4 regions of the Streptomyces sp. NPDC097619 genome follow, and region 1 is predicted to be linked to each of the others. Evidence: riboswitches for the same ligand, from Rfam matches in the RefSeq annotation. Region 1 holds a riboswitch; each other region holds the start of a gene.
What was found. Region 1 has a riboswitch for cobalamin ahead of metE (5-methyltetrahydropteroyltriglutamate--homocysteine S-methyltransferase). Riboswitches for the same ligand answer to the same signal wherever they lie in the genome.

Region 1 (3,486 bases):
CATCAGCTCGTCCTTGTTGGCGACGTGCCGGTAGGCCGACGTGGCCCCGGCGTTGAGCCGCGCGCCCAGCCCCCGCATCGTCAGCGCCTCGGTACCGTCCGCGTCCAGCATCGCGATGGCCTCCCGCAGGATGACCTCCCGGCTCAGGCTCACCTGCCTCGGCGACGGCTTGGGACGCGCCCACACGGACGGAACGGGACGGGACTTGGCTGCCACGGGGTGGTTCCTCCAGTACTGCGCACGATGTTCACACCGAGGGTACAAGCGGAATTCCCCGAGCTCACCCACGCTGCGCCCCCGGATCGAAAACCCCCGGTCCGAGGGGCGGACCGGTCGAGCCGCCCGATCCCGGGGCGTACCTTGTTGCATGGTTGTTGCACCTGCACCATGCATGCGAGAGGAACCGGAAGTGGGGCATGCCCGTTGCCTTCCGTCCCCGCGCCATCCGCAAGCATGGCGTGCTTCAAGCCGTTTTCGGGGTCGGATTCGAAACGGTCTGCCACCGTCTGTCCACCCTCCAGCGCACCGGGCTGCGCGGCGTCCCCTTCTCCTTCCTGCGGGCCGACCGCGCCGGCAACATCTCCAAACGGCAGTCCGCCACCGACTTCCACTTCTCCCGGCTCGGCGGCACCTGCCCCCTGTGGACCGTCTACGGGGCCTTCTCCGCGCCCGGCCGGATCCTCACCCAGGTCGCCGAGATGCCCGACGGCAAGAAGTACTTCTGGATCGCCCGCACCGTCACCCGCGGCGGATACGGCCACCACGCCCCCCGCGCCGACTTCGCCGTGGCCCTGGGCTGCGAACTCCGACACGCCGCCCACCTGGTCTACGCGGACGGCATCGCCCTGGACGACCCCCGGGCCCGCACCCCCATCGGACTCGGCTGCCGCATCTGCGAACGGCAGGACTGCGCCCAGCGGGCCCGGCCCCCGGCCGGCGGCAGCCTCGCCGTCGACCCCGACCGCCGCACCCACATCCCCTACCCCGTGGTCCGCGAGCCCTGACCCCGAGGGCCCGCCACCCCTGGTTGTCTCATTTCCGCATCCGGATCGTGGACAACGCTCGCCTCGGGGCCGTCCGGCGTCCTAGGGTGACGAACGCAGCTGGTTCGCCCCGTCCGCCAGGCGGGATGCGTCGCAAGAGGGAACCCGGTGGGAATCCGGGACTGCCCCGCAGCGGTGAGCGGGAACGACCGCCGTCATACGCACTGGGACCGGAGAAACGGTCCTGGGAAGCGACGGCCAGTAGGTGCCCGCCGGCAGGAGTACGAATGCCGGCAGGCGTGCCCGCGAGTCCGAAGACCTGCCCGTTGCCCGTACGCGGACGATTCCGCGCACGGTTCTCCCGGTGACCTCGTGGGCGGGTCGGCGTGCTTTCAGGCGGGTGGTGCTCCCGTCGCGTACCCCTGTGGCGCGACCGGACGACCCGCCCGTTCCGGCACCCCTTTCGCGCTCCCGGTCGGCACCGGGTCCATGGAGACATGCTCGCGAAGGAGAGTTCCGTGACCACCGAGTCCGCAGCCGCGGCAGCCCGCGCCACCGTCCATGGCTACCCCCGACAGGGTGCCGACCGTGAGTTGAAGAAGGCGATCGAGGGCTACTGGAAGGGCGGGGTCACCGCCGACGACCTGCGCCGGACCGCAGCCGATCTCCGCCGCACGAACTGGCAGGAACTGACCGCGGCCGGTATCGACGAGGTACCGACCGGCGACTTCTCGTACTACGACCACGTCCTGGACACCAGCGTCATGGTCGGCGCCGTCCCCGCCCGGCACCGCGAGGCGGTGGCCGCGGACGCCCTCGACGGGTACTTCGCCATGGCCCGCGGCAACCGCGACGTGGCGCCGCTGGAGATGACCAAGTGGTTCGACACGAACTACCACTACCTGGTCCCCGAACTGGGCCCCGACACCGTCTTCACCGCGAACTCCGCCAAGCAGGTGGCCGAGTTCAAGGAGGCCCTCGCCCTCGGGCACACCGCCCGACCCGTCCTCGTCGGCCCGGTGACCTACCTGCTGCTGGCCAAGCCCGCCCCCGGCGTCGACCCCGCCTTCGAACCACTGACCCTGCTGGACCGGCTGCTCCCCGTCTACGCCGAGGTCCTCGCCGACCTCCGCGCCGCCGGCGCCGACTGGGTCCAGCTCGACGAGCCCGCCCTGGTCCAGGACCGCACCCCGGCCGAACTCAACGCCGCCACCCGCACCTACCGCGAGCTCGGCGCCCTGACCGACCGCCCCAAGCTGCTGGTCGCCTCCTACTTCGACCGCCTCGGCGACGCCCTGCCGATCCTGGCCGCCGCCCCCGTGGAGGGCCTGGCCCTGGACTTCACCGGCGCCGCCGCCGCGAACCTCGACGCCCTCGCCGCCGCCGGCGGTCTGCCGGGCAAGCGCCTGGTCGCCGGTGTCGTCAACGGCCGCAACATCTGGATCAACGACCACCAGAAGTCCCTGACCACCCTCGCCATCCTCCTCGGCCTGGCCGACCGCGTGGACGTCGCCTCCTCCTGCTCCCTGCTGCACGTCCCCCTCGACGCCGCCGCCGAACGCGACATCGACCCCCAGATCCGCCGCTGGCTGGCCTTCGCCCGCCAGAAGGCCGCCGAGATCTCCACCCTCGCCCGCGGCCTCGCCCAGGGCACCGACACCATCAGCGCCGAACTCGCCGCCAACCGCGCCGACCTGGCCTCCCGGAGCGGCTCCGCCATCACCCGCGACCCGGCGGTCCGGGCCCGCACCGCCGCCGTCACCGCCGCCGACGGCCGCCGCTCCCAGCCCTACGACCAGAGGACCGCGGCCCAGCGTGCCCACCTCGGCCTGCCCGTGCTGCCCACCACCACCATCGGCTCCTTCCCGCAGACCGACGAGCTGCGCGTGGCCCGCGCCGACCTGCGGGCCGGACGCATCGACGCCGCCGGCTACGAGGAGCGGATCGAGAACGAGATCCGCGAGGTCATCTCCTTCCAGGAGAAGACCGGCATCGACGTCCTCGTGCACGGCGAACCCGAACGCAACGACATGGTGCAGTACTTCGCCGAACAGCTCACCGGCTACGTCGCCACCCAGGAGGGCTGGGTCCAGTCCTACGGCACCCGCTACGTCCGCCCGCCGGTCCTGGCCGGCGACATCTCCCGCCCGGACCCGATGACGGTCCGCTGGACCACCTTCGCCCAGGCCCAGACCACCAAGCCGGTCAAGGGCATGCTGACCGGCCCGGTCACCATGCTCGCCTGGTCCTTCGTCCGCGACGACCAGCCCCTCGGCGAGACCGCCCGCCAGGTGGCCCTCGCCCTCCGCGACGAGGTGAACGACCTCGAAGCCGCCGGCACCTCCGTCATCCAGGTCGACGAGCCCGCCCTCCGCGAAACCCTGCCGCTGCGCGCCGCCGACCACGCGGAGTACCTGGCCTGGGCCACCGAGGCCTTCCGCCTCAGCACCAGCGGGGTCCGGCCGGACACCCAGATCCACACCCACATGTGCTACGCCGAGTT
Region 2 (3,486 bases), on a different contig from region 1:
CGGTCAGGCAGTAGCTGGCCAGCGTGGCGGCGGAGCAGAGGCCGGGCAGCCAGCGGGCGCGCTGGGACCGGTCTCCGTAGCGGTCGATCATCCAGCCGACCATGTTGTGGATGGAGAGGTAGGCCGCGATGGAGGGGCAGCCGGTGGCCAGGGTCTCGAAGACGAGCACGCCGTCGGTCCGGGACAGCCCGGAACCGCCGTGTTCCTCGCGGACGTACACGCCGCCGAGCCCGAGCGCGGCCGCCTCCCGGAGGGTGTCCACGGGGAAGTGCTTGGTGCGGTCCCAGGTGACGGCGTAGGGGGCCAACCGCTCCTGTGCGAAGTCGAGGGTGACCTCGGCGAGGGCGAGCTGGTCCTCGGTGAGGGTGCTGCTCACGGCGCTCATCCCATCGTGGGGATCGTGAAGGACGCGCCCTCCTTGACCCCGGAGGGCCAGCGCGTGGTGACGGTCTTGGTCCGGGTGTAGAAGCGCACCGAGTCCGGGCCGTGCTGGTTCAGGTCGCCGAAACCGGACCGCTTCCAGCCGCCGAAGGTGTGGTAGGCCACCGGCACCGGGATGGGCACGTTCACGCCGACCATGCCGGTGTTGACGCGCCGGGTGAACTCGCGGGCGGTGTCCCCGTCCCGGGTGAAGATCGCCACGCCGTTGCCGAAGGGGTGCTCGCTGGGCAGCCGCAGCGCCTCCTCGAAGTTCGCGGCCCGTACCACGCACAGCACGGGGCCGAAGATCTCCTCGCGGTAGACGCGCATGCGGGAGGAGACCCGGTCGAAGAGGGTGGCTCCGGTGAAGTACCCGTTCTCGTGTCCGGGCAGGGAGAAGTCCCGTCCGTCCACGACGAGTTCGGCACCCTCGCCGACGCCGATGTCCACGTAGCGGCGGACCCGGTCCAGGGCGTCCCGGCTCACCAGGGGGCCGAAGTCGGCCTCGGGGTCGTCGGAGCGGCCGATCCGCAGGCCGGCGATCCGTTCCTTGAGGGCGGCGACCAGCCGGTCGGCGGTCTCCTCCCCGACGGGCACGGCCACCGAGATGGCCATGCAGCGTTCCCCCGCAGAGCCGTATCCGGCGCCGAGGAGGGCGTCCACGGCCTGGTCGAGATCGGCGTCCGGCATCACGATCATGTGGTTCTTGGCGCCGCCGAAGCACTGGGCGCGCTTGCCGTGCGCGGCGGCGGTGGCGTAGATGTGCGCGGCGATCGGCGTGGAGCCGACGAATCCGAGGGCCTGGACCCGGGGGTCCTCCAGCAGGGTGTCCACGGCCTCCTTGCCGCCGTTGACCACGTTGAGCACGCCCGGCGGCAGCCCCGCTTCGAGGAAGAGCTCCGCGAGCCGCAGCGGCACCGACGGGTCCCGTTCGGAGGGCTTGAGGATGAAGGAGTTCCCGCAGGCCAGGGCGGGGGCCGCCTGCCAGAGCGGGATCATCGCGGGGAAGTTGAAGGGGGTGATGCCCGCGACCACCCCGAGGGGGCTGCGCAGGGAGTGCACGTCGATGCCGGTACCGGCGTTGTCGGTGAACTCCCCCTTCAGCAGGTGCGGGATCCCCGCCGCGAACTCCACCACCTCCAGGCCGCGTTGGAGATCGCCGTGGGCGTCGGCCACGGTCTTGCCGTGCTCGGCGGACAGCAGTCGGGCCAGCGCCTCGCGCTCGCCCTCGACGAGCTGGAGGAAGCGCAGCAGCACGCGGGCCCGCCGCTGCGGGTTCCAGCGCGCCCAGTCGACCTGCGCCGCCTCGGCGTCGGCGATGGCGGCCTCGGTGTCGGCGCGTCCGGCCAGCGGGACGCGGGCCTGGACGGCGCCGGTGTTGGGGTCGTGGACGTCGGCGAACAGCCCGGAGGTGCCGGTGGTGTGCTTTCCGCCGATGAAGTGGGTGAGTTCACGGACCATGGTTGCCTGCTCTCTCGTCAGGTCGGATCCGGGGATGGCACGGCACACCGGCGCCCGCACCGGGTGGGTGGGTGCGCGGGGGCGGGCCGTGGGACAGCGACGGCGGCGGCGGAGCGCCAGGCCGTCGCGGAGCTACGCGGACGCGCGGGGCGCCGTCGTTCGCTTCGCCGGATCACCAGGGTCGTGGGTACGGACCGGTGCCATGCGTGTCTGCTCCATCCTCGTGGACAACACGGAACGTTCCGCGGCCGGTATCCTGACTCCCGGATCCCCGCGTGCCGCCCGCCTTCCCGGCAGACTTCGCCAGTGGCGTGGGGACGGCGGCACACTCCCCGGTCACAGTGGCGGGACCGTGCCGGATTCACACCGGCTTCCCTGCACCGCGGACCTTGTGCCACGAACATATAGTTGGACGTCCTAGTAAGTCCAGGGCCGCCCGGCGTGAGCCGCGTCGCGCAGACCGTCCGATGACCGACCGGCCGCCCCGGTGCCCCGCCCGACCGCCCGACGGATGGACGGCGCCCCGCCCTCCGCGCGGGCGGAGGACGGGGCGCCGTACGGGCCGGGGTGCGGCCGCGTGGGGGAGCGGGCCCGGTCAGCGGGCGGTCCAGCCCCCGTCCACCGGTATCGAGGCTCCCGAGAGGAAGCCGGTGTCGGGGCCGCACAGCCACAGCGCGACGGCGGCCACCTCCTCCGGTTCGATCAGCCGCTTGATGGCCGTCCGGTCCAGCAGCACCTCGGCCGCGACCCGGTCGGGGGGAATGCCGTGCACGGCCGCCTGCGCGGCGATCTGACCCTCCACCAGGGGCGTGCGCACGTATCCGGGGCTGACGCAGTTGCTGGTCACCCCGTGCGCGGCGCCTTCGAGGGCCACCACCTTGCTGAGCCCCTCCAGCCCGTGCTTGGCCGCCACGTAGGCCGACTTGTAGGGGCTGGCCCGCAGCCCGTGCACACTGGAGATGTTCACCACCCGCCCCCAGCCCCGGGCGTACATGTGCGGCAGGCAGTGCCGCACCAGCAGGAACGGGGCCGTCACCATCACCCGCTGGATCAGCTCGAACCGCTCCGGTGGGAACTCCTCGACGGGGGCCACGTGTTGGAGCCCGGCACTGTTGACGAGGATGTCCACGGCGGCGGGCAGTCCGGCCACGGCCGTCGGATCGGCGAGGTCCACGACGTGGGCGTGACCCCCGGTCTCCGCGGCGGCCTCCTTCGCCGCGACGGCGTTGCGGTCGACGATGTGCACGGTGGCCCCGGCGGCGGCCAGGGCGCGGGCGCAGGCCAGCCCGATGCCGCTGCCCCCGCCGGTGACCAGGGCGGTGCGGCCGATCGGCTCCGGCCGGTTGTGGTTCGTCATGGCGGGAACGTTAGGCACGCCCCCGTGCCCTGCCCATGGCTCCGAGCACCACACCTGGTGCCCGGGGGGTGGCGGTGGCGCCCATGCCCGCACGGCACCCCGGCCCCGTGGCCTTCCGGTTCCCGGGCCGCCGGCGCCCTACATGCGGTGGACGCGCTCCCGGGGCAGCCCCAGGGGGTGCCGGCCGGCCGCGAGGACCCGGACGCCGGGCGCGGACCCCAGTAACAGGCCGAGCCAGTCCAGCCCTT
Region 3 (3,486 bases), on a different contig from region 1:
GCCGACGCGCGTGCGTTCGGGGCGGGTCGGGCCGGTCGCGGGTTCCCGCCGGGGACCGACCGGTCAGAAAGGCCGTCCCGTGCTCCTGAGCCCCGTCCGCCGTGCCGCCGTCTCCACCGCCGCGCTCGGCCTCGCCGTCACCGGCCTCACCGCGTCCCCCGCGGTCGCCCACGCCGAGCCGGTGAACACCAACGCCGCCGTCAAGGTCGCCCTGACCGTGCAGGGCCCGGACGGGCTGCTGTTCAAGGGCCGGATCAGGACCAAGGGCCACGACGTGACCACCGCCACCGGCGGGACCCACAAGTGCGACGGCACCAACGGCGGCGCCCACGCCACGAAGGTGCCCACCCCGACCGCCGCCCTCGACGACGCCGCCCGCAAGAAGGGCTTCACCTGGGACGGCACCTGGTACGCCTCGTTCGACGACTTCTCCGTCGACACCATCAAGAACGTCAGCGGCGGCGGGTCCGCCTACTGGAGCATCGAGGTGAACGGCACCCCGACCCCGGTGGGCGGCTGCCAGTTCGAGCTGGAGGCGGGCGACCGGGTGTCCTTCACCTGGACCTCCTTCTAGTCGCGCGGGCGCGGGCGCGGGCGCGGTCGCGGCCACGGCCCGGCTCGCGGGCGGGGGCGTCCGGGCCCCCGCCCGCACCGGCTCAGGCGCCCCAGCGCAGGGCGATGGTGTCGCCCACGGTGATCACCTTGCCGCGGGTGGCCCCGGCGAAGGCGGACCCGTCCACGCTCACCTTCCAGGTGTTCGAGCCGCTGTTGGCCTTGCCGTTGACCGCGGTGACGGTCCCGGTGCCCGACGCGGGGGTGACGCTGGTGACGCAGCCGGCGGGGGCGGCCGCCGTGGTCGCCGCCGTCAGCACGTCCCCGAGGGTGGTGGTCGTCCCGGTCGGGGTGACGGACACCGCGCACACCTTCAGGTTGCCCGCGCCGTCGTCCACGCTCAGCGCCAGCTTGGTGGCCGTGCCCGCGGTGAACGAGGACTGGGCCACCCACTGCGGGGCTCCGGCCGTGACCGGGACCGGCGGGGCGGAGGTGAAGCCGCCGACCGCCACGGCCCGCAGCGCGTCGAGGGAGGCGTACGCGGACGGGGCGGTGTCGGCGGGCTTGTACTTGAACCCGCCCGCCGGGTTGTACTGGTTGGCCAGGAGGAAGTCGATCGGGGTCTTTCCGGCGACCGTGGTGAAGTCCGTGCCCTGGGCGTTGATCCCGCAGGCGTTCAGACCGGCGACGGCCCAGCCGTTGGAGCTGGTGTTCACCCCGTACATCGAGTTGAAGGCCCCGGAGCCCGAGACCAGCTTGCTCTTGAGGAAGTTCTTCGCCTGGACCACGTCCGCGTCGGTGGCGGGCACCCCGGAGGCGCACAGCGCGGCCAGACCGGCGCCCGTCATGTCGATGTCGCTCGCCGCGGCCAGTGCCGTCGGGTTGCCCTCCGCCTTGCCGTACTGCCAGCCGCCGTCGTTGTGCTGGTTGGCGCGGATCCGCGCCACCAGCGCGTCGGTGAGGGCCTGCGGCACGCGCGCGCCGCCGGCCTGGGTCTTCGCGCCGCCCAGGGCGAGGGCGGCGAACACGGTGCCGTTGAAGTTGGCGGACGGACCGAAGTAGCCGGGCTCGGCGGTCTGCCAGAAGGAGTACACGTGCGCGATCAGGTTGCGGGAGGCGGAGACCCGGGCCGGGTCGATGCCCGCCGCGTACGCGTTGAGCACCCCCCGCTCGTAGTCGGTGACCACCGGGGCGGCCGAGGGCCAGCCCGCCGTTCCCAGCAGGTTGCGGTAGACGGTGCGGGCGTTCTTCGTGGTGTCACCGCCCGGGTAGACGTCGACGACGGCCGTCCCGGCCGCCGCGAACGCGCTGAACGCCCACTCGTTGGACAGCCCCGAGCCCGCGTACGAACCATCGGCGGCCTGGAGGGACTTGAGGTACGTCACACCGTTCGTCTTCGACGTGGCGATCTGTGCCGGGGTCGAGGTGGCCGCCGAGGGCGTCACGGTGAGGACGGTCAGAGCGAGGGCGCCGAGGGCCGCGGGGGCCGCGAGCGTGAGCCGGCGAGGGGTACGGGAACGGATCATGGCCTGCTCCTGGAATCGGCGGACGCCGGCCGACCCGGGCCCCGGAGCGCGCCGCACGGCGACGGGACCGGGTTCGGGGCCGCCGTCCGGAACGCGTGGTACGGCTTCCTGGTGGTGCGTCACCACACGGGCATTCGGGCTCGGCGCGACCTTCGCGGCCGCTCCACACCGTTGCGCGTCAGCCCCGGATTCTCACCGGGTTCCCCCATGGGCGCCCCGGACGCTACCCCAGCGATCAAGGGTCCGCCAGGTGTCGGGGCGCGGGGCTCCTTCCCGGTGCCGTCGATGAGACGCAGCCCACCTTGACGGCCCCGACGGCTGCGTGTTCGATGTCCGCTGAACAGCACTCAGCCCCAGGGGAAGCCGGTCGAATTCCGGCGCTGACCCGCAACCGTAGGCCCGGCACCGTCCCGGGCGAGCCGGATCACCTGTGGCCGTGTCACCGAACGAAGAACGCCGTCGCGGACTACGGCGTGGTCGCCCCCCGCCCCCTGCGGCCCGCCCGCACGGGGCGCATCGCCACGCACCCGTACGTCCCCCCGGCACGGACGAGGGGACTGCGGGTGGAGAGCCGACAGCGGCCGCACGGGCACGAGGGCACGGGACCGGTACGCCGCCTGGTCACGTTGACGGCTGTCCTGGCCCTGCTCGGCGGGGCGGCCGTCGCGCTTGTCACCCCCGCCGGGGCCGACCCCCTCAAGAAGTGCACCGCCACCACCGGCGCCGTCGTCGCCGTCGACTTCGGCCCCTTCGGCGGGAAGGTCGAGCGGGGCTGCGACGCCACCCCCACCACCGGCTACGAACTCCTCCACGAGGGCGGGTTCACCACCGAGGGCACCGTCCACGACGGCCCCGGGTTCATCTGCCGGATCGGCCTCGCCACCTTCGACTCCGGGAAGCGGTACCCGACCCCGCGGACGGAAGCCTGCCGGCTGACCCCGCCCGCCTCCGCCTACTGGTCGTACTGGACCGCCGCGCCCGGCGCGAAGAAGTGGACGTACAGCCCCCTCGGCGCCATGGCCCGCACCCCGAAGCACGGCGACGTGGACGCCTGGGTGTACGGGGCCACCGACATCGGCGGCACCAACGGGCAGCCGAAGTTCACCCCCGACCAGGTCCGCGCGGGCGGCGGGGCCTCCCCGAAGCCGAGGCCCAGCCAGAGCCCCGGGCCCACCGTGCCGCCCGGCTCCGTGGACCTGCCCGCCGCCACCCGCTGGCTGGGCACGCAGCTCACCGACGGCGAACGGGTCGTCGATCCGGCCGGCGGCGGCCCGGTCCACCTGCTCACCGCCGAGGCCGCCCTCGCCCTCGCCGCCGTCGACCACAAGAGCCCGGCCGCCGCGAAGGTCGCCCGCTTCCTGGCCCGGCCCGAGCAGACCGACGCCTACGCCTACCCGGCCGGGAAGAC
Region 4 (3,486 bases), on a different contig from region 1:
CCGCCGGGCGTGGTCGGCACCACCGTGGAGTCCGCCTCCCAGGCGGTGGCGAATTTCGGCTTCAGCATCTCCCCCGACGCCCTGGCGCAGGCCGCCAAGGACGTGGAGGAGGCCAGCCTGCTCTCCCGTACCGGCGGCGCGCCCACCTTCGCGCTCGGCATGTCGGAGATCTTCTCCTCGGTGTTCGGCGGGGCCTCCATGAAGGCCTTCTGGTACCACTTCGCGATCATGTTCGAGGCGCTGTTCATCCTCACCACCCTCGACGCGGGCACCCGGGTCGGGCGGTTCATGCTCCAGGACACCCTGGGCAACGTCATCAAGCCCTTCAAGCAGATCAGCTGGAAGCCGGGCGTGTGGATCACCAGCGCCGTGGTCGTCGGCGCCTGGGGCTACTTCCTCTGGGTCGGCGTGAAGGACCCGCTGGGCGGCATCAACCAGCTCTTCCCGCTCTTCGGGATCGCGAACCAGCTGCTCGCCGCGGTGGCCCTGGCCGTCTGCACCACGCTGCTGGTGAAGTCGGGCCGGCTGAAGTGGGCCTGGGTGACGGGCGTGCCACTGGTCTGGGACGCCACCGTGACCCTGACGGCGAGCTGGCAGAAGGTGTTCTCCGAGGACCCGCGGGTGGGCTTCTTCGCCCAGCGGGACAAGTTCCAGCAGGGCATCGACTCCGGCGAGGTCCTGGCCCCCGCCAAGACCATGGACGAGATGCACACCGTGGTGACGAACGCCACCGTGGACGGCGTGCTCTCCGCCCTCTTCGCCGTGCTCATCGTCGTCGTCCTGGTGGACGCCGCCCGGGTGTGCGTGCGGGCGGTCCGCCGCCCGGCCACCGTCACCCTCCACGAGGTCCCGTACACCGAGTCGAAGCTCGTCGCCCCGGCCGGATTGTTCGCGACCGCGGAGGAGAAGGCCGAGCTGGCCGCCGCTGCCGCCCGGGACGGCTCCGGCGACGACGGCCGGGTCCGGGAGCCGGTCTCCTGATGGACGCGCGCCGGGCCCTCGGCCGCATCAGGTTCTACGTCCGCGAGTTCTCCGGGGAGGCGGCCTACGACCGCTACGTGGCCCACGCCCGCGGCCACGACCCGACGGCGGAGGTCATGACCCGGCGGGCCTTCGAGCGGGCCCGTACGGACTCCCGGGAAGCCGACCCGCGCGAGGGCTTCCGCTGCTGCTGAGGAGCCCCGCACGCAGGGCCCCGCCGGTCTCACAGCGGGGCCCTGCGGCCTGTCCGGAACCGGAAATCCCTGTGCGGAGAGACAGGAGTTGAAGACTCCGCGTATCGGGCGACACAACATCTAGGGGGTCCCTCACCAAGGGGCCCCCACATGTATGCTTTCCCTCGCTGTCGCCGCAGGGGAATCCGGTGAGAATCCGGAACTGTCCCGCAACGGTGTGAGATGTACCCATCCGTACATCGTGAGTCCGAGGACCTGCCGACAGCCTGCCCGGGTCGTCCGATCCGGGAGACGACACGTCCGGGCCTCGCGGTTGGGCCTGCGGACGCCGTGCGGAGACACGGGCCGGCCTGTCCCGGCCCCGCGTCGCCCTTCCCGCACGCGCGCTCGCAATCCCTCCGCCGCGGCCACCGGGCCGAGGCAGGGAGAGCCCCCACGTGACCATCGCGCCTTCCGCACCGCGCGCCGCGTCCGACCAGCCCGAGACCGCCGCCGAGGGACCCGGTGCCGCGCTGCTGCGCACGCTGACCGCCCTCACCGCGGACCTGCCCGACACCGACCCCGGACGGGTCGCCGCCGCCGCCCTGCGCGGCCGCAGCGCCGACGCGGACGAGGCCGAGCTGCGGGGCCTGGCCACCGAGGCCGCCGCGGGCCTGATCTCCGAGGACCCGGAGTACTCCCGGCTCGCCGCCCGGCTGCTCACGCTCGCCGTGGCCGAGGAGGCCGCCGGACAGGGCGCCGTCTCCTTCTCCGCCTCCGTCGAGACCGGCCACCGCGAGGGCCTGATCGCCGACCGCACCGTCGAGTTCGTCCGCACCCACGCCGTCCGCCTGGACGCCCTGGTGGACCTCGCCCTCGCGGACGGCGCGGACGACCGCTTCGGCTTCTTCGGCCTGCGCACCCTGCACAGCCGCTACCTGCTGCGCCACCCCATCACCCGGCAGGTCATCGAGACCCCGCAGCACTTCATGCTGCGCGTGGCCTGCGGCCTCGCCGAGGACGACAGCCTGCGCGCGGTGGAGGAAGTGGCCTCCCTGTACCGGCTGATGAGCCGCCTGGACTACCTGCCCTCCTCCCCCACCCTGTTCAACTCCGGCACCCGGCACCCGCAGATGTCCTCCTGCTACCTGCTGGACTCCCCGCTGGACGAGCTGGACTCCATCTACGGCCGCTACCACCAGGTGGCCCGCCTCTCCAAGCACGCCGGCGGCATCGGCCTGTCCTACTCCCGCGTCCGCGCCCGCGGTTCCCTGATCCGGGGCACCAACGGCCACTCCAACGGCATCGTGCCGTTCCTGAAGACCCTCGACGCCTCCGTGGCCGCCGTGAACCAGGGCGGCCGCCGCAAGGGCGCCGCCGCCGTCTACCTGGAGACCTGGCACGCCGACATCGAGGAGTTCCTGGAGCTCCGCGACAACACCGGCGAGGACGCCCGCCGCACCCACAACCTGAACCTGGCCCACTGGATCCCCGACGAGTTCATGCGCCGCGTGAACGCCGACGCCGAGTGGTCGCTGTTCTCCCCCTCGGACGTCCCCGAGCTGGTGGACCTGTACGGGGCCGAGTTCGACGCCGCCTACGTCAAGGCCGAGGCCGCGGGCCTGGCCCGCAAGACCATGCCCGCCCGGGACCTGTACGGCCGCATGATGCGCACCCTCGCGCAGACCGGCAACGGCTGGATGACCTTCAAGGACGCCTCCAACCGCACCGCCAACCAGACCGCGCTGCCCGGCCGCGTGGTGCACTCCTCGAACCTCTGCACCGAGATCATCGAGGTCACCGACGACGGCGAGACCGCGGTCTGCAACCTCGGCTCCGTCAACCTGGGCGCCTTCGTCTCCCCCGAGTTCCCCGACGGCATCGACTGGGAGCGCCTGGACGAGACCGTCCGCACCGCCGTGACCTTCCTCGACCGCGTGGTGGACATCAACTTCTACCCGACCGAGCAGGCCGGCCGCTCCAACGCCAAGTGGCGCCCGGTGGGCCTGGGCGCGATGGGCCTCCAGGACGTCTTCTTCAAGCTGCGGCTGCCCTTCGACTCGGAGGAGGCCCGCGCCCTCTCCACCCGGATCGCCGAGCGCATCATGCTCGCCGCCTACGAGGCCTCCGCCGACCTCGCCGAGCGCCACGGTCCCGTCCCCGCCTGGGAGGAGACCCGTACCGCCCAGGGCGTGCTGCACCCCGACCACTACGGCGTGGACCTGAACTGGCCGGAGCGCTGGGCCGCCCTGCGCACCCGGATCGCCGGCGGCGGCCTGCGCAACTCCCTGCTGCTGGCCATCGCCCCGACCGCCACCATCGCCTCCATCGC

Region 2: it holds a riboswitch for cobalamin, as region 1 does, so the genes downstream of both, ABTZ17_RS15320 (CoA-acylating methylmalonate-semialdehyde dehydrogenase) here and metE (5-methyltetrahydropteroyltriglutamate--homocysteine S-methyltransferase) in region 1, are expected to answer to the same signal.
Region 3: it holds a riboswitch for cobalamin, as region 1 does, so the genes downstream of both, ABTZ17_RS30040 (prenyltransferase/squalene oxidase repeat-containing protein) here and metE (5-methyltetrahydropteroyltriglutamate--homocysteine S-methyltransferase) in region 1, are expected to answer to the same signal.
Region 4: it holds a riboswitch for cobalamin, as region 1 does, so the genes downstream of both, ABTZ17_RS06500 (ribonucleoside-diphosphate reductase subunit alpha) here and metE (5-methyltetrahydropteroyltriglutamate--homocysteine S-methyltransferase) in region 1, are expected to answer to the same signal.

Annotation. Positions count from the first base shown of each region.
Region 1 is NZ_JBEOSD010000126.1:2,977-6,462, reverse strand. Features, by position in the region: gene ABTZ17_RS27445 (TetR/AcrR family transcriptional regulator) at 1-216, opposite strand, end outside; partial or broken gene ABTZ17_RS27440 (helix-turn-helix domain-containing protein) at 459-1,004, shown strand; cobalamin riboswitch at 1,088-1,324, shown strand; gene metE (5-methyltetrahydropteroyltriglutamate--homocysteine S-methyltransferase) at 1,502-3,486, shown strand, end outside.
Region 2 is NZ_JBEOSD010000045.1:45,074-48,559, reverse strand. Features, by position in the region: gene ABTZ17_RS15325 (acyl-CoA dehydrogenase family protein) at 1-385, opposite strand, end outside; gene ABTZ17_RS15320 (CoA-acylating methylmalonate-semialdehyde dehydrogenase) at 382-1,881, opposite strand; cobalamin riboswitch at 2,111-2,281, opposite strand; gene ABTZ17_RS15315 (3-hydroxybutyrate dehydrogenase) at 2,477-3,238, opposite strand; gene ABTZ17_RS15310 (hypothetical protein) at 3,377-3,486, opposite strand, start outside.
Region 3 is NZ_JBEOSD010000153.1:12,079-15,564, reverse strand. Features, by position in the region: gene ABTZ17_RS30045 (DUF4430 domain-containing protein) at 80-574, shown strand; gene ABTZ17_RS30040 (prenyltransferase/squalene oxidase repeat-containing protein) at 657-2,078, opposite strand; cobalamin riboswitch at 2,187-2,317, opposite strand; gene ABTZ17_RS30035 (prenyltransferase/squalene oxidase repeat-containing protein) at 2,642-3,486, shown strand, end outside.
Region 4 is NZ_JBEOSD010000015.1:4,795-8,280, reverse strand. Features, by position in the region: gene ABTZ17_RS06510 (carbon starvation CstA family protein) at 1-981, shown strand, start outside; gene ABTZ17_RS06505 (YbdD/YjiX family protein) at 981-1,175, shown strand; cobalamin riboswitch at 1,330-1,452, shown strand; gene ABTZ17_RS06500 (ribonucleoside-diphosphate reductase subunit alpha) at 1,613-3,486, shown strand, end outside.